3 regions of the Geobacillus sp. 47C-IIb genome follow, and region 1 is predicted to be linked to each of the others. Evidence: riboswitches for the same ligand, from Rfam matches in the RefSeq annotation. Region 1 holds a riboswitch; each other region holds the start of a gene.

Region 1 (5,705 bases):
GATCATTGGCACGGATGTCGAATTTTTAGCCAATGCGATGAGAAAATAATCAAAAGTGAAATGGACAGATCGTTCTTGTATGCGAACGTTAGGAAGGAAGAGCGCTTATGAAACGATTGTTGGATTGCAGCGCCTCCGATTTCCGCAAGATGGAAGGGAAGCAGTTGAAACAAGCGATTCAGGCGTCAGAAGGTAGAGTGATCGTTGCCGAAGTCATCGGAGAATTTGCGCCGCTTTATCCAGCGATCACCAACGCCGAACTGGCGGCGGCGTTTGGGGCGGATTTGCTGTTATTGAATTGGTTCGATGTGTTCCGTCCAGTTGTGAACGGTTTGGACGTGAATGAGCCCGATCACATGGTGGAGCGGTTAAAACAGTTGACAGGGCGCCCGGTTGGCGTCAATTTGGAACCTGTTGACCCGAACGCGAAGCAGCTCGAGGCGTTGGCGTCATTGCCAAAAGGGAGAATGGCAACGGCAGAGTCACTGCAACAAGCGAAGCGGTTAGGAGTTGACTTTATTTGTCTGACCGGGAACCCGAAAACAGGCGTGACGAATGATGAGATTGTGAAAGCCATCGAAACGGCGCGGGCTGTTTTAGGCGAAGACGCTCTAATTATTGCCGGGAAAATGCACGCAGCAGGCGTTGCCGACGAAGCGGGAAGCGGTATCGTATCGGAAGAAGTGGTGGTGCGATTTATTCGCGCTGGCGCTGACATCGTTTTGATGCCAGCTCCAGGAACCGTGCCAGGGGTAACATTAGACAAAACGGAGAAGCTTGTTCGGGTGGCGCATGAACATGGAGCGCTTGTCATGCTGACGATTGGCACAAGTCAGGAAGGAGCGGATGAGCATACGATTCGCCAAATCGCGCTTGCGAGCAAAATGGCCGGAGCGGATATGCACCATATCGGCGACGCTGGCTATCATGGCATCGCCGTTCCAGAGAACATTATGGCATATTCCATCGCTATTCGCGGCAAACGCCATACGTACATTCGCATGGCAAGATCGCCCTTGAGATAACAATTGTTTATTCTCAACAAAGAAGGTTTTTCTGTTCCCGCTGAACGGAAGTAAGGAGAGAGGCCCAGACTGTTGACAAAATGGGTTTCAGACGAATGTCTGAAACCCATTTTGTTCCATAAATAGACTATGTTTTCAAAAAAAGTGGGTAGGATGGGAAGCCATGCAAAGGAAAAGAAAGGGCGGTGCTTCGCCTTCCATAGGTAATTCGCCAGTTTTTTTAAATTCATGGCAGCACAAACAAGCATCGCCTGCGCCTCATTTTTTTCCAATCCCCGGTAATGCGTCCAGCGCAGACCATGCTTCTCTTTCATATCGGCGAAATCCCGTTCAATCGTCTCTTTTCGGAGGGCATAGAGTTCCCGGTATTCCGGAACATACCGCAAATGCTCTGCTTCTTCATAGTAGTCCTGCCATACGTGGCGAGTGACTACTTTGGTGTAGCTCTTGCTTTGCGTGCACTGATGAAGATACGGACAGCTTCGGCACACCGCCGGGTCCGATTTGTATTCCCGGTACCCTTCCCGATTCGTAGTAGAGTAAGATAGAACTTGATCATTGGGGCATAGATAACAATCAAAATATTCGTCATACACAAAATCTGATTTCCGAAAGAATCCATCTTTTGTTTTCGGGCGAGTGTACGGCCAAATCGGCTTTACCCCTTGTTCGAGTAAATACTTGGCAATGGCAGGAGTTTTATATCCTGCGTCTACACACACGGCTTCCGGACATGATTGGATTTCCCGTTTCACTCGTTCGAACAGCACAAAAAACGCTTGACTGTCATGGACGTTGGCTGCCGTCACGTAGGTCTGTAGAATCCATCCGTTGCGATCACAAGCTGTATGATACGAATAGGCAAACACTCGCTCCCGTTCATTTTTCACCAACAGTCCGCTCTCCGGATCCGTTTTGCTTACTTTTACTTCCCGTTTTTTTTTTTTCTCAGATGGCAACGGCGATTTTCCATGAGCGATCCGATCCCGTTCGATTTCTTTTTCGAGTTCCTGTTGGTAGGCTTTGGCTTCGACTTCTGCCATTTCCGTTGTAAACTTCTTTTTATTGGCGCTTGCTTTGACATGAGTGGAGTCTACGTACAAGACACTCGAATCTACCAATCCGTGTTCAAAGGCTTCTTTTAAAAATCCGTGAAAAAATTTGATGGAATACATCCGTTCCAGCGAAACGACGCGCATAGTTTTTACTTGGCGTCGAGTGATGAGAACGGGATCATGAAGACTAAGTCCTAAAAACCAACGGTAGGCGACGTTGGTTCGGATTTGTTCGACGGTTTCACGCATGGAGCGAATCTCAAATACATACTGAATCAAATACATTTTAAACAACATCACTGGATCAATGCTCGGACGTCCATGATCAGGAGAGTAGAGATCTTTCACCACATCATAGATAAAAGAAAAATCAATGGCCGCATCCAGCTTTCTTACCAAGTGATCCTCTGGAACCAGATCATCCAGTTTCACCGTGGTTTCGGTATAGCGCCCATCTTCTTGGTGTGGCCGAAGCATCGTTCCTTTCCTCCATTTCTCCCTCGTCTTACCTTCATAATAAAACAGCTTGTCGACTTTGTCGACAAGCTGAGAGGCCGATACGGCCTCTTTTTTGAAGACTAAAACAAGCAAAAAGTGTTGCGGATGGCAAGGAAAATGTGACGGCTGCCGAGCAGTTGAGGACGAAACCGTCGGTTCACTCCGTTTTGGGTGATCAACGGAAACGGCTGTTGGCATGCGGAGAGTGGCCTTTATGGCGTGATCGCCCCTTTCCGCATTTACGAGTGCTAAGTTGTGGGTGATTGTTTTTTACGGGAATGAAACTTTTCTCCTTTGTGCACGTAATATTAGATGGAAGGCATTAGACGATAGCTATCTTTTGTTTGTCTGACGATGGCGGAAAGCCGCGCACACGTCCATCCAGCTCTCATTTGGCAAGACAATGTGCGGCACGCGGAAACAGAGGTGTCAATTGAAAACTAGGAAAACCGGAGAGGAGAATCGGGATGTTTGGAAAAGTCGCCGCTGATGTGCTTGGGCTGAGCGACATCGGCTCGGTCATTCAAACGAAAGATTACGATAAAGTCGATGCTGATGATTATGTGATGCATGAAGACGGAGAAAAAATTTACTTTCTTATTAAATCCAAATCAGATGAGTATTGTTTCACCAACCTTGCACTCATTCATCTAGACGGCACGAGCGCCACAAGCAAAAAGCGGACGCTGCGCCGCTATGATTACTATAAATATCCGATTTCCGATGTGTCGCTCGAGACGGCTGGGACGGTCGATTTGGATGCGGAAATCAAATTTAAAATCGGATCGCACTCCTACTCGATCGATGTTCATAAAAAACATATCGAGGAATTGAAAGATTTGTATAAATCGCTATTGGCCATTGCCACGATTTGTGAGGAAAACGAAACGAAATTCGACTATGCCCAGCGCAGTATGGAGCTTGCGGCCAACCTGTTTGCCAACATGCGTGGCGACGGCACCAACGTTGCGGCCGATTTTAAGGCGATCAATGAGTATGCGTTTCAATGGCTTACTGAAGCGAAAAAGAACTATACAGTGAAAGATTTCGGATTTGTGTTTGACAAATATATTCAACAGTGATGAGATAAATTTTGTACAAGGAAAGGACGCGCTCCGGAGAAGGGGCACCTTTCCTTATTTTTTTCAAAATACAGTTGACGAAGTTCATTTCGATTAACGCACCCTCTGTTGGTGGTGCGTGATGTGCCTAGATAAATTGCGGGCATTGAATACGATGAACGGGTGCTGTATTCCGCGTGAAACATGGTGAAGGAAGCTGAGCCGTCTGGGGAGAGGGCCGCTGATAGCCTGCCGTCAGCCACCATAAATTCATAGTTGTCAAATGTTAAACCTTGCTTTAATATAAAAATTGTCCATATCCGAATAGTTTCATAGACTCGCAGCAAGGTGCCGCGAAGGCTTAATAGGGAATCCGGTGGGAATCCGGAACTGTCCCCGCAACTGTCAATGCGGACGAAATGAAATTGCCACTGTGCGGCTGGATGGCTTGCGCCGTCTCCCGCATGGGAAGGCTTCAGAGTAGGATGAAGCATGAGTCAGTAGACCTGCCTTGCTTGCGCAAAAGTTTCCGAATCTTCGGGGGGTGAGACGCGGAAACGGTCGCCTAGGCATTTTTGTGCTTACATTAGGCCGTTTCGCGCTCATTCCCGGATTTAGACGGAATGGGCGCTTTTCTTTTACATATATCACCTAAAGGGGGGAACGACTGATGAAGCGTTGGAAATGGTCAGCGGTATTGGCTGCTCTGGTCGCTTTGGCCGTTATGCTTGTCGGCTGCAACAGCGGAACGGGGAACAGCGCCCAGCCGGCGAAAAAAGAGGAACAGAACCCGGAACAAGCAGCGTTTCCGGTGACGGTGAAAGACGGGCTGGGGGAAGAGGTAACGATCAAAGCAGAACCGCAAAAAATCGTTTCACTTATTCCAAGCAATACGGAAATTGCCTACGCGTTGGGGCTTGGTGAGAAAATTGTCGGTGTCAGCGATTTTGACAATTATCCAGACGACGTCAAAACGAAAACGAAAGTCGGCAGCATGGAATTTAACGTCGAGAAAATTATTTCCTTGAAACCGGATCTTGTTCTCGCCCATGCGTCAAGCGCTCATAACGCGAAAGACGGCCTGCAGCAACTAAAAGATGCCGGCATTACCGTGCTTGTTATCAATAGCGCCACGTCGTTTAACGATGTGTATGCATCGATCAAGCTCATCGGCCAAGCAACCGGAACAGCGGATAAAGCGGAGCAAGTCATCCATGACATGAAGGCGAAACTGGCGCAAATGAAGGAAAAAGCAAAACAAATTCCGGCGGACAAGCAGGTGAACGTCTGGGTTGAGGTGGAGCCACCGCCGCAACTTTATACAGCCGGCAAGGGGACGTTTATGGACGAGATGCTTCAGGTGATTTCTGCCAGAAATGTTGCCGGCGATTTAGAAGGTTGGCCGATGGTGACAGAGGAACAGGCGGTTGCCTATAAGCCTGATGTCATCATTACAACATACAGCGGAGCCGAACAAGTGCTTAAACGCACGGCTTGGAAGGACGTACCGGCCGTGAAAAATAAGCGAGTGTATGACGTTAACACCGACTTAGTGAGCCGGCCGGGTCCGCGTCTTGTTGAAGGAGTCGAGGAACTTGCCAAAGCTATTTACCCGGATGTGTTTAAGTAAAGCGTGGCTATATATCGCGGCCGCTGCTGCGGCCGTCTTTTCACTGCTCATAGGGATATCGACCGGGTCGCTGTCGATCCCCTTTTCATCGATTGTTCGGATTGTTGCTGCTGAATGGACCGGCATACCACTTCCGCCTGACATGCCGGCGGATTGGGTGCCGATTGTGATGGAGATCCGCATGCCGCGCGTGGTGCTCGCCTTTTTGGTCGGGGCTTCATTGGCACTTGCCGGAGCCGCATTTCAAGGACTGTTGAAAAACGCGCTCGCTGATCCATATACGCTGGGCGTTTCGTCTGGTGCCTCCGTCGGGGCGGTGCTCGTCATTTTTCTCGGCTGGCAATGGCCGTTGTTTGGCACGTTTACGCTGCCGATTGTGAGCATCTTATGCGGCATGGCGACGCTTGCCGCTGTGTTGGCGTTCACCCGCGCGGTT
Region 2 (5,705 bases), 1.4 Mb from region 1:
GCAACGTCGGTTCATTCCGCCAAAAATCAAACACTTCATCTTGCTTCGCTTTTGGTACAAGACTTGAGAGCACGTACGAATACGAGTGATTGTGAATCACCTCTTGCTGGGCGAGCATAATCATCAGCGCATTAATGCTCGGGTCGGTGATGTAATCGGCAACACGTCCTGCGTAATCGGTTTGGATGCTGTCAAGGAGCGCCAAGAGCCCGATAATTTTTAAAAATGCATCCTGCTCGCGTGCGGTTAGTTGCGGAAACTGCTTCACATCTTGCGCCATATTGATTTCAAACGGCGTCCAAAAGTTGGCGAGCATCCGCTTATATTTCGCATACGCCCAAGGGTAGGCGATATCGTCCCAGTTCAACACATTCGAGCAGCGTCCATTGATCATGCCTGTTGAGCGGTTTGGCGCTTCTGGATCCATAATCGGTCGTTTCGTCAAGTTCATCGTCGATTCCCCCTCGTGTCATCGTATTCCTAGGCAACCCACTCACCGGACATCTCTTCTAACATAAGAAACCCGATCCGACAAATAGCATGGCGTTGTCCGCGGTCAGCTCGCACAAGCATCACATTCTTCCATCGTCCCTGACGTTGAGCGGACATAATACGTCGTTTTCAGCCCCGACTTCCACGCCGTCAAATGCAACTCCAACAATTCTTTCGCCTTAATCGTATTCATGACGTAGAAGTTAAACGAGATTGCTTGATCGATATGGCGCTGACGGGCAGCGTTTTGTCTAATGCTCCAACGCTGGTCAATATAATACGCTGATTTGTAATACCATGTCGTCTGTTCGTTTAAATCCGGCACCGTAACAGGAATCTTATAATCTTTCTTTTCCTCGGCATACACTTTTCGAAAAATCGGGTCAATGCTCGCCGTGCTGCCAGCGATGATCGATGTCGATGCGTTTGGGGCGACCGCCATGAGATAGCCGTTGCGCATCCCGTAGCGTGCCACCTCTCTCTTCAACCGATCCCAATCCCGTTCGCCGTGGTTTTTGTAGCCACGCCGCTCAAAATAAGCACCCGTTTGCCAATCTGACCCTGAAAACCCCGGGTAGCTCCCTTTTTCTTTCGCCAGCTCCATGCTAGCTTGTATCACCAAATAAGCAATCGTTTCATACAGCTCATCAGTGTAGCGGACGGCTTCCTCTGACTCCCAGCGAATCCCTTTTAACGCCAACAGATGATGCCAGCCAAATGTACCGAGACCGACAGCACGGTATTTTTTGTTCGTCAAGCTTGCTTGCAGCACAGGAATGTTGTTCAAATCAATGACATTATCAAGCATCCGCAGTTGAATCGGAATCAAACGTTCGAGCACTCCATCGGTGACGGCGCGCGCCAAATTGATTGACGATAAATTGCAGACGACAAAATCGCCCGGTATTTTTTCGATGATGATCGTTCCATCTTTCACATATTGCTGCTTCGTCACTGTCGGACTTTGGTTTTGCGCAATTTCCGTACAAAGATTGCTACAGTAGATCATGCCAAGATGGCGGTTGGGATTTTGCCGGTTGACTTCATCGCGGTAAAACATAAACGGCGTCCCCGACTCGAGCTGGCTGCGCATAATGCTTTTCATCACTTCAATCGCTGGCACTTTTTCTTTTGACAGTCTCGGCTCATTGACGCATTGCCAATATTTCTCGCGAAAGCTGCCACGCCCTTTTTCCTCATCATAAAAGTCTTCGAGGCTAAACCCCATCACCTTCCGCACCTCATGTGGGTCAAACAAATACCAGTCGCCTCGCTGTTCGACTTGTTCCATGAACAAATCAGGAATGCAAACACCGGTAAACAAGTCGTGCGTGCGCAGCCGTTCGTCGCCGTTATTGAGCCGTGCATCAAGAAAGGCAAAAATGTCTTTATGCCACACATCTAAATAGACGGAAATCGCCCCTTTGCGTTGCCCTAACTGATCAACGCTCACCGCCGTATTGTTCAGCTGTTTCATCCACGGAATGACGCCTGACGAAACACCTTTAAATCCTCTGATGTCGCTGCCGCGCGAACGGATTTTGCCAAGATAGACACCGATGCCGCCGCCTGACTTCGATAAATTGGCAATGTCAGTGTTGCTGTCGTAAATCGCCTGCAAGCTGTCATCCACCGTGTCGACAAAGCAGCTTGACAACTGACCGTATGACTTCCCGGCATTGGCAAGTGTCGGCGTGGCCACCGTCATATATAGGTTGCTTAACGCCCAATACGCTTCCTTCACCAACTCGAGGCGCCGCTTAGGCGGTTCGTTCACCATCAAGGTCATAGCAATGATGAGAAACCGTTCTTGTGGCAGTTCGTACAGCCGCCGCTCATAATCGCGGGCCAAATAACGGTCAGCGAGCGTGCGCAACCCGATATACGTAAACAACAAGTCTTTGTCTGGATCAAGAAATGAGCCAGCCGTCTCGATCTCTTCTTTTGTATAACGCTCAAGCAATAGCGGGCTGTACACCCCTTGTTCTGTCAAAGAAACGATTAATGAATAAAAATCACCATACCGCTCGCGCGCATCGTACCCGCGCTGCCGTGCCGCCTCGCGGTACATCATCCGCAAATACAACCGCGCGCACACAAACGTCCATTCCGGCTCCTCTTCACTAATGTACGACAACCCTTCTAAAATAGCGGTTTGATACAGTTGATCAACGGTGACGAACTCTTTTCGACTGAGAAGCTGCCATACACGCTCTTCATATTCCTCAAGCGACAAACGGACAAAGCCTGCCGTCGCCTGCTCAATTAACGCGGCAAACTCTCTGCGCGAAAGCGACTTCTCTTTTCCTTGATCATCAACAACAATGGATTTCGTGACCGCTGTCATTCGTTTTCCCTCTCCTTCAATAAAAAAATCCGCTCGGGTGAACGAGCGGATGAAACGACAGACAGAAAAAGGCATACGATTCCTTTTTCTATTTCCCTATCGTTTCATCTTCTCACACCCCGAAGAACATGAAACTTCCAAGCAAGGCAGGTCTCCTGACTCGTGCATCGTCCTACTTTGGGTCCTTCCCAGCGGCGTGCCGTGCAAGCTTTCACCGCCAGTGGCCATCCCATTTCGTCCGCACATACAGTTGCGGGGGCAGTTCCGGATTCGCACCGGATTCCCTATTAAGTCCTGATGGACACCATTGCTTGCAATCACCATATGTAGTTGTTAAAGCAAACAAACACAACGATATATAGTATTTATCATGTTACTGGAACAAGCATATACCAAAACCGGGAAAATTGCAAGAGTGGGTAAATCAAAAAATTGTTCCTTGTTCACATTCTGTTCATAATAGCGTGCTACGATTTGCCATGTACAAATCATTGTAAAGAGGAGGACACAAAAATGGGACACAAACACCGCTCCGCTTCCGAGCATCAAGAGTGGGCAGTGGAAGCGCACGGATTGGTAAAAGTTTTTGGCGACCATCGGGCCGTAGATGGCCTCGAGTTGCGTGTACGTACCGGCACGATCTATGGAGTGCTTGGACCCAATGGCGCCGGCAAGACAACAACCATTCGAATGTTGGCGACCTTGTTGCGCCCGGATGGCGGTTCGGCCCAAATTTTTGGGTACGATGTCGTCAAGCAACCTCAAATTGTCCGACAGTTGATCGGTGTCACCGGCCAATATGCGTCCGTTGACGAAACGCTCAGCGCTGTAGAAAATTTGATGATCTTTTGTAGACTTCTCGGACTGAGCCGAGCAGAGGCGCGACGGAAAACAAGTGAATTATTGGAGGAATTCGGCTTGACAGAAGCGGCCAAACGCCCGTTAAAACATTTCTCGGGCGGCATGCGTCGGCGCCTCGATCTCGCCGCCAGCCTGATCGCCCAGCCGCCGCTCATTTTTCTTGATGAGCCGACCACGGGTCTCGATCCGATCACACGTAATCAAATGTGGGAAACGATCCGCCGCTTAGTCCGCATGGGATCAACCGTGCTGTTGACGACCCAATACTTGCAAGAAGCGGATGAATTGGCGGACCGCATCGCCGTGATTAATCACGGCCGTGTTGTCGCCGAAGGGACCCCCGATGAACTCAAAACATCTGTCGGCCAGTCGTCATTGCAAGTCAAATTGCAACAACCGGAAAAGATCGAAGCGGCCAAACGCATCATTGAACACGTTCTCCGTATCCGGTCAAGCATATCTGCAGAAACCGGGAACATCACGGCGTCAATGGCCGATCCGGATCAAGTGACGGACGTGCTTGTCGCTTTGCGGCAAGAGGGGATCCGCTTAGCCGAGGTCAACGTCCAAAAACCAACCCTTGATGAAGTCTTTTTAGCCATTACCGGCCATGGAGCGAAAAAAGATGAAGAAGAATTCAGCGTTCTAAGGGAGGTTCGATAGAATGAACACTCGCCAACTGAACAGCCGCACGAGCATTTCCCAAGCGGTGCGAAACTCGTTCACAATGGCCTATCGCGGTTTGCTGAAGGTACGGCGTACGCCGGAACAACTATTTGACGTCACTTTCCAGCCGATCATTTTCACGTTGATGTTTACTTATATCTTTGGTGGAGCCATCGCCGGAAATGTGGACAACTACCTGCCAATGATTATTCCCGGCATTCTCATCCAAACATTGATCGGCGCCTCTGTCGCTTCAGGAGTCCAACTTCGGGATGATATGGACAAAGGTGTGTTCGACCGCTTTAAATCATTGCCGATCGCCCGCATCGCGCCGTTGGCAGGGGCGTTATTAGCCGATGTCGTTCGCTATGTCATTGCCGCTGTGCTGACGTTTACCATCGGATTTCTCATCGGCTATCGTCCGGAAGGAGGTGTCGCCAGTGTGGCGCTTGCCATCGTGTTCTCCATCGGGTGCACGTGGGCTGTCAGCTGGATATTTGCCTTCTTCGGCGTCATTGCCCGCAATGCAGCTAGCGTACAAGGAATTTCCATGTTGGCGCTGTTTCCGCTTATGTTTCTTTCAAATGCGTTCGTGCCAGTCAAGACAATGCCTGACTGGCTGCAATGGATTGCCAAAGCCAATCCCCTTTCCCATATGATCACGGCCGTTCGCGAACTAACGAACCATGGCACGATTGGCACTGATTTTATTATTTCTTTAATCGGCGCAGGAGCGATTGTCGCGATTTTTGCCCCGATCACGGTTCGTGTCTATATGCGCCGCGCATAATCATGGGGGATGTCTGACGCTTATCCCCCGAACAGCCAAAACCAACAAACAGATTCATTCACGATCTGACGTCAGGATGAAAATAAGGAACAGATGGGCTGCTACATTAACGGAAACGAACGAAAACATCGGACGAATAGCGATGAATGGCGAGCAATACGCCCGCTACATTGACGGGGACGAACGAAAACGGCACAATGGAAAAGAGAACGCGTGGAGGGAAGATGACAATGGCCCGAATTTTAGTTGTCGATGATGATGCACATATCCGCGAACTCGTCAGCCATTTTTTAAGTTTGGAAGGATTGACAATCCACGAAGCAGCTAATGGAAAAGAAGCACTTGACGTGCTAGAAACGACGAAAGTGGATTTGGTCATTATGGATATTATGATGCCGGAAATGGATGGGTGGGAACTATGCCGTGAACTGCGCGACTATGACGATGTTCCCATTCTGATGTTGACCGCTAAAGGGGAAACGAGGGAAAAAGTGAAAGGATTTTCTCTTGGGGCAGACGACTATCTCGTCAAACCGTTTGACCCCCTTG
Region 3 (5,705 bases), 490 kb from region 1:
CACACAATGGTTTGGTTCACATCGCCGCGTTCGTGTCAGTCGTTCGAATGAAAGATCGTCGACAAAAAACTGCTGAGGCAGAAGGATTTTGGCGAATGACGGCGAATGCAAAACATGAAAGGGGAGAGCGACAATGAAAACAGCCGATTTATGCGATCAATTTTTAGACGAGTTGCAAGTATGCGAGTTGCCGTTCCAATCGTACGGCGGAAAGCGGGCGTTTTCCGGGCCGATTGCGACGGTCGATGTGTTTGAAGACAACGTCCTTGTCCGAGAAGCGCTGGAGACGGTGCCGCCGGGGACGGTGCTCGTGGTCGATGGAAAAGGCTCGCGCCGCGTCGCGCTATTAGGCGACCGGCTGGCGCAAATCGCTTGCGAGAGGGGGCTTGCTGGCGTCATCATCCACGGCTGCATCCGCGATTCAGCGGAAATTGGCGCCATGCCGATTGGCGTGATGGCGATCGGCACATGCCCGGTGAAAAGCAAAAAAGAGGGAAAGGGCTCACGCGACGTTGCGCTCGAGTTTGGCGGCGTCCGCTGGGAGCCAGGGGCGTACGTGTACGCTGATGCGGACGGCGTTGTCGTCGCCAACAAAGATTTGTTGGCGAAAAATGGTTGACGGCTGCGGTCGAGTCTCGTTCAATACAACGAACAGGTTGAGGCGATGGAGATGGAATGGCATGAAGTGCGTTCATTGTATCCAAATCAATTTGTGAAATTACAAGTATTAAAGTCCCATTTAGAGGGAGATCAAGAAATCATTGAAGAGGTGGCTGTTATCGGAACGGTTTCCGACAAGGATGCAACTCGTGAGTTGCTGCAATCGAAAGGGAATCAGCTTGTTTATCATACTAGCCACAAGGAGATTGTTTTAAAAGTTCGGGGAGCGATTGGCCTGAGAGGGAAATTTCATTATGCAGATTGAATATCGTGAAGGCTTGCTGTTTGCATCGATCGAAATCGTTTATCAAGGAAGGTCTAAGTTGATTCATAATATGGTGATTGATACTGGTGCGGCGAAAACAGTGATTTCTCAAAATGCAGTAGAAGATATTCATTTGCGGGTAGAGCCGGGCGATCGTATTGTGGCTTATTACGGAATCGGTGGGAAAGAGTACGCGTTTACAAAAAAATTAGACTGTATTCAGCTAGATTCTTTCCAGCTAAGAGAGTATGAAATTGATTTTAGCGGGATGGACTATGAGGGGATTAACGGTTTGTTAGGATTGGATATATTGCTGGGCGCTGGATTTGTCTTAGACCTGGACAAGTTGGAGATGTATCGTTCTGGTTGAAATGGAACGCCCGCTCGAAATGCCAAAAAGAAGGAAAAGGCGCCCGCGACGTTGCGCTCGAGTTTGGCGGCGTCCGCTGGGAGCCAGGGGCGTACGTGTACGCTGATGCGGACGGCGTTGTCGTCGCCAACAAAGATTTGTCGGCAAAAAACGGTTGACGGCAACGCATTGGTTGTACTACGATGAAAACGGATGCTTGTTCCATGACAGCGCATATATGGCGGTAAGACAAACAAGGTGCCTAGCCCGCTTAGGGCTTGGGTGAAAAGGGAAGCTCGGTGAAAATCCGGCACGGTGCCCGCCACTGTGATGGGGAGCTTTGCGGCAGCAAGTCACTGAAGGATGCTTCGGGAAGACGCCGCCAAGCGATGATCCTAAGTCAGGAGACCTGCCTTGTTTGGATCGGACGGATGCCTACGGGACTATAGGCAGACGTGCGGGAGAATGACGGCTTTAGGGGCCCTGTTTGGGCCGTTTACGGCTTTCGTATACATTTTTCTGCACCTCTGCTGTAGAGGTGCTTTTTCTTTTGTCGAAAAACCGTCCGTCTGCCGCATTTCATTCTACCATTCTAGCAAAAGGAGGGATTTGGTGGCGACGTGGGATTTGCGGGGAATGAAGCATCATGTGCTCATTTGCAACGGAGGGACGTGCCTCCGCCATGGCGGAGATGACGTGACAACGGCGGTGCGCGAGGAGATCGCCCGTCTCGGGCTTGACGACGCTGTCCATACAACAAGGACGCGCTGCAACGGACGATGCCAAGACGCGTGCGTGATGATCGTCTATCCGCAAGGCATCTGGTATCGACAGATGACGCCGGAGCGGGCGAAGGAGGTTGTGCGCGCCCATTTGGGTGAGGGGGTTCCGATGCGGGAGTGGGCGACGTATGAATACGAAGGCGAATTGGTGTTGACGCCAGCCGGCGAACGGGAGGCGCCAAGCGGAAAACGGAAAACGGAACATGCTGCGAAAGGAGTGAAGGGATAAATGAAGAGAGCGGTTCGATGGAGCGGAATGGCGGCTTTGTTCGTTTCCTATTTTTTGTTGACAAATGAAAATGAAGCGTATGCCATGCATATTATGGAAGGATTTTTGCCTGTCAAATGGGCGCTGTTTTGGTGGCTGTTGTTTTTGCCGTTCTTTGTGTTCGGATTGCGGCGGCTTGTGCATACGCTGAAGCAGCACCCCGAACATAAGCTTCTGATGGCGTTAGCTGGCGCGTTTACATTTGTATTGTCGGCGTTGAAAATTCCATCCGTCACCGGCAGCAGCTCGCATCCGACCGGGATCGGCTTCGGCTCGGTTTTGTTTGGACCATGGGTGATGGTGGTGATCGGCACAGTCGTTCTTCTCTTTCAAGCGCTGCTTCTTGCCCACGGAGGAGTGACGACGCTTGGGGCCAATGCGATGTCGATGGCGATCGTCGGCCCGTTCGTCGCGTACGGAGTGTATCAACTGTGCCGAAAAGGGGCGGTATCCAATCGAGCGGCTTTGTTTCTTGCCGCTTGTTTGTCTGATTTGGCTACATATGTCATGACGTCCCTGCAGCTTGCCCTGGCGTTTCCGTCTCCTGATGGGGGAGTCACCGCCTCGTTTTTGAAATTCGCCGGCATTTTTGCCATTACTCAAGTGCCGTTGGCGGTGACGGAAGGCATCATAACGGTAATCGTCTGGAACTGGCTTTCCTCCTATCAAGCTTCTCCGCTGTTCCAAAAGGAAAAGGGGGCGTAATGCGATGAAGAAAAATGGCTTGCTCGTGTTGCTGGCTGCTTTGCTTGTCATCATTCCTCTTTGGTGGGCGCGCGGATCGGAATTCGGTGGAACGGACGATCAGGCGGAAAAAGCCATTCAAACGCTCAACCCGCATTACCGGCCGTGGTTTGAGTCGATCTTCACCCCTCCAGGCGGCGAAGTCGAAACGCTTCTGTTCTCGCTGCAAGCCGCGCTTGGCGCCGGCGTGATCGGCTACGTCGTCGGGTTGTACAAAGGGCGTTCGGAGCGGAAAAACAGCCATGATTCGCGAGTTTGACCGTTGGGCGTATGACAACCGGCTGCGGGCATGGCGGGCGGAGTGGAAGCTGATCGTGGCGTTTGTTATGCTTGCCGTTGTCATGATGGGCGGCTGGCGCGAACAATGGCTTGTGCTCATCGGAATGGCGTATTGGATTGTCGCTCGTGCACGAGTGCCGTTTTCCGTGTATGGAAAAGCGATGCTCGCCGCCTCCGTTTTTTTAGGGCTCAGCCTGCTGACGCTCGTTGTGTCCGTGTCGGTTCCTTTTCAAATAACTTTCATCGACAGCCAGCTGCAGCCGGCTGCAAAGCTCGCCGTCCGCTCCCTTGCCGCCTGGTCGTGCTTGTTTTTCCTTCTCATTACGACGCCGGCGCCGGACTTGATTGCGGTGCTGAGGCGAATGCGGCTGCCGGCGGCGCTCGTGGAACTTTGCTTTCTTATGTATCGCTTTATCTTTTTGCTCGAGCAGGCGGCCGCAGAGCTGATGCTGGCGTTGCGGGCCCGCAGCGGGGGAACGCATTGGCGGCATGGCGGGATGCTGATGTACCAACTATGGATGAAAACGTGGCAGTCGTATGAAGCGTTCAGCCGTTCGCTTGCGGCGCGTGGAGGCGTCGCGTCGGCTGGGCATACGCATCAGCGGGAAAAAGCGCATGTGCCTCTTGTCGATGTTGCGGCCGGCATCATCATGGCCTTGCTGCTTGGGTGGGCATGGCGGAAAGGGTGAAAACGTTGCTGCTGCGAATGGAACGAGTGAAATACGCTTATCAAGCAGAACGGTACGTGCTGAATGGGATTGATTGGGAAATTCCAGAGCGAAAAAAATGCGCATTGATCGGGCCAAACGGCTGCGGCAAAACGACGTTGTTTCTTCATTTGAACGGGCTGCTGCGGGCGCAGGAAGGAGCGGTGTATTGGAAAGGGCGCAACATGTATGAACGCGGCGCTGATTGGACGCAATGGCGGCGTGAAGTCGGCATCGTCTTTCAAAACCCGGAGCATCAAATCCTCGCCCCGCTCGTGCGTGATGAATTGGCGATCAGCTTAGTCCATGCCGGAATCGATCGAGAAAAAATGAGGGAGGCGCTTGCCGCGATTACGGCGGAATACCACCTTCAATCTTGGCTGGACCGCCCGACCCATCAATTCAGTCTCGGACAGAAAAAATGGCTGACGCTCTGCTGTACGATGGCGGCCAAGCCGGACTTGCTCGTATTGGACGAACCGACCGCCTATTTGGATCAGCATCAGACAAAGCAGTTTCTCAAACAAATTGACGCCATTCACCAGGCGGGGACGACTGTGTTGATCGCCACCCATGACATGGATTTCGTCTGGCAGTGGGCGGATGTCGTCGCGGTCATGCACGAAGGACGGATCGTGATGCAAGGGGCGCCCGAAGACGTATTCGCCGACCGCCAGCGGCTGTTGGACATTCGCTTGGATGTTCCGCTGTTCGTGCGGCTTTGGCAAGCATGGCGGCCAGAGGAAAAGATCGTCCCCCGATGTGTTGCGCCGTGAAAGGGACATGAGCGGCGAATGGAGTGTGAAAAATGGGTGCTAGTCGGCAAAAGGAGGGATCATGATGAGCGGCAAATTGCTCATTGTCGGCTTCGGTCCGGGAAGCGTCGACCAAATGACGAAACGGGCTCGGGAAGCGATTGAAGAAAGCGACGTCATCATCGGCTACAAAACGTACATCGAACTTGTGCGCGATCTGATTGTCGGAAAGGAAATCATCAGCACGGGCATGACGGAAGAGGTGAGCCGCGCCCAAGCGGCGGTGAAATGGGCGGAGCGCGGCAAAACGGTCGCCGTCATTTCAAGCGGTGACGCCGGGTTGTACGGCATGGCCGGGCTCGTGTATGAAGTGCTGATCGAAAAAGGGTGGACGAAAGACAGCTCGATTGAAGTCGAAGTCATCCCCGGCATTTCCGCGATCCATTCGTGCGCCGCGCTGCTTGGCGCACCGATTATGCACGATGCGTGCACGATCAGCTTGAGCGACCATTTGACGCCGTGGGAGCTGATTGAAAAGCGGATTGACGCCGCCGCCGCGGCCGATTTTGTCATCGCGCTTTACAACCCGAAAAGCGGACGGCGCACTAGACAGATTGTGGAAGCACAGCGCATCCTGCTCCGCCATCGGTCTCCGGAAACCCCGGTCGGTCTGGTGAAAAGCGCGTACCGCGAGCGGCAGCATATCGTCCTCACCGACTTGGCGCATATGCTTGACCATGAGATCGGCATGTTGACGACGGTGATTATCGGCAACTCAACGACATTCGTCCATGACGGCGTGATGATCACGCCGCGCGGCTACCAGCGCAAGTATCAACTAGCAGCCGCCGTCCAGCCGCTCAAACCGCATGAACGGCTGCGCAAAGAAGCGGAGC

What was found. Region 1 has a riboswitch for cobalamin ahead of IC804_RS03285 (ABC transporter substrate-binding protein). Riboswitches for the same ligand answer to the same signal wherever they lie in the genome.
Region 2: linked by a shared signal. The riboswitch ahead of IC804_RS14385 (ribonucleoside-diphosphate reductase subunit alpha) and the one ahead of IC804_RS03285 (ABC transporter substrate-binding protein) in region 1 are both predicted to bind cobalamin.
Region 3: linked by a shared signal. The riboswitch ahead of IC804_RS00870 ((2Fe-2S) ferredoxin domain-containing protein) and the one ahead of IC804_RS03285 (ABC transporter substrate-binding protein) in region 1 are both predicted to bind cobalamin.

What each region holds. Positions count from the first base shown of each region.
Region 1 is NZ_CP061473.1:655,057-660,761, reverse strand. Features, by position in the region: gene nagE (N-acetylglucosamine-specific PTS transporter subunit IIBC) at 1-49, shown strand, start outside; gene IC804_RS03300 (DUF7916 family protein) at 108-1,025, shown strand; gene IC804_RS03295 (IS1182 family transposase) at 926-2,557, opposite strand; gene IC804_RS03290 (PH domain-containing protein) at 3,046-3,660, shown strand; cobalamin riboswitch at 3,969-4,168, shown strand; gene IC804_RS03285 (ABC transporter substrate-binding protein) at 4,310-5,269, shown strand; gene IC804_RS03280 (FecCD family ABC transporter permease) at 5,256-5,705, shown strand, end outside.
Region 2 is NZ_CP061473.1:2,841,251-2,846,955, reverse strand. Features, by position in the region: gene IC804_RS14390 (ribonucleotide-diphosphate reductase subunit beta) at 1-451, opposite strand, end outside; gene IC804_RS14385 (ribonucleoside-diphosphate reductase subunit alpha) at 557-2,839, opposite strand; cobalamin riboswitch at 2,967-3,163, opposite strand; gene IC804_RS14380 (ATP-binding cassette domain-containing protein) at 3,353-4,363, shown strand; gene IC804_RS14375 (ABC transporter permease) at 4,365-5,156, shown strand; gene IC804_RS14370 (hypothetical protein) at 5,233-5,412, shown strand; gene IC804_RS14365 (response regulator transcription factor) at 5,387-5,705, shown strand, end outside.
Region 3 is NZ_CP061473.1:161,202-166,906, reverse strand. Features, by position in the region: gene rraA (ribonuclease E activity regulator RraA) at 134-619, shown strand; gene IC804_RS00885 (hypothetical protein) at 671-925, shown strand; gene IC804_RS00880 (retropepsin-like aspartic protease) at 915-1,295, shown strand; partial or broken gene IC804_RS00875 (S-adenosylmethionine--2-demethylmenaquinone methyltransferase) at 1,313-1,453, shown strand; cobalamin riboswitch at 1,514-1,706, shown strand; gene IC804_RS00870 ((2Fe-2S) ferredoxin domain-containing protein) at 1,887-2,285, shown strand; gene IC804_RS00865 (energy-coupling factor ABC transporter permease) at 2,286-3,029, shown strand; gene IC804_RS00860 (energy-coupling factor ABC transporter substrate-binding protein) at 3,034-3,327, shown strand; gene IC804_RS00855 (energy-coupling factor transporter transmembrane component T family protein) at 3,311-4,036, shown strand; gene IC804_RS00850 (energy-coupling factor ABC transporter ATP-binding protein) at 4,033-4,830, shown strand; gene cobJ (precorrin-3B C(17)-methyltransferase) at 4,892-5,705, shown strand, end outside.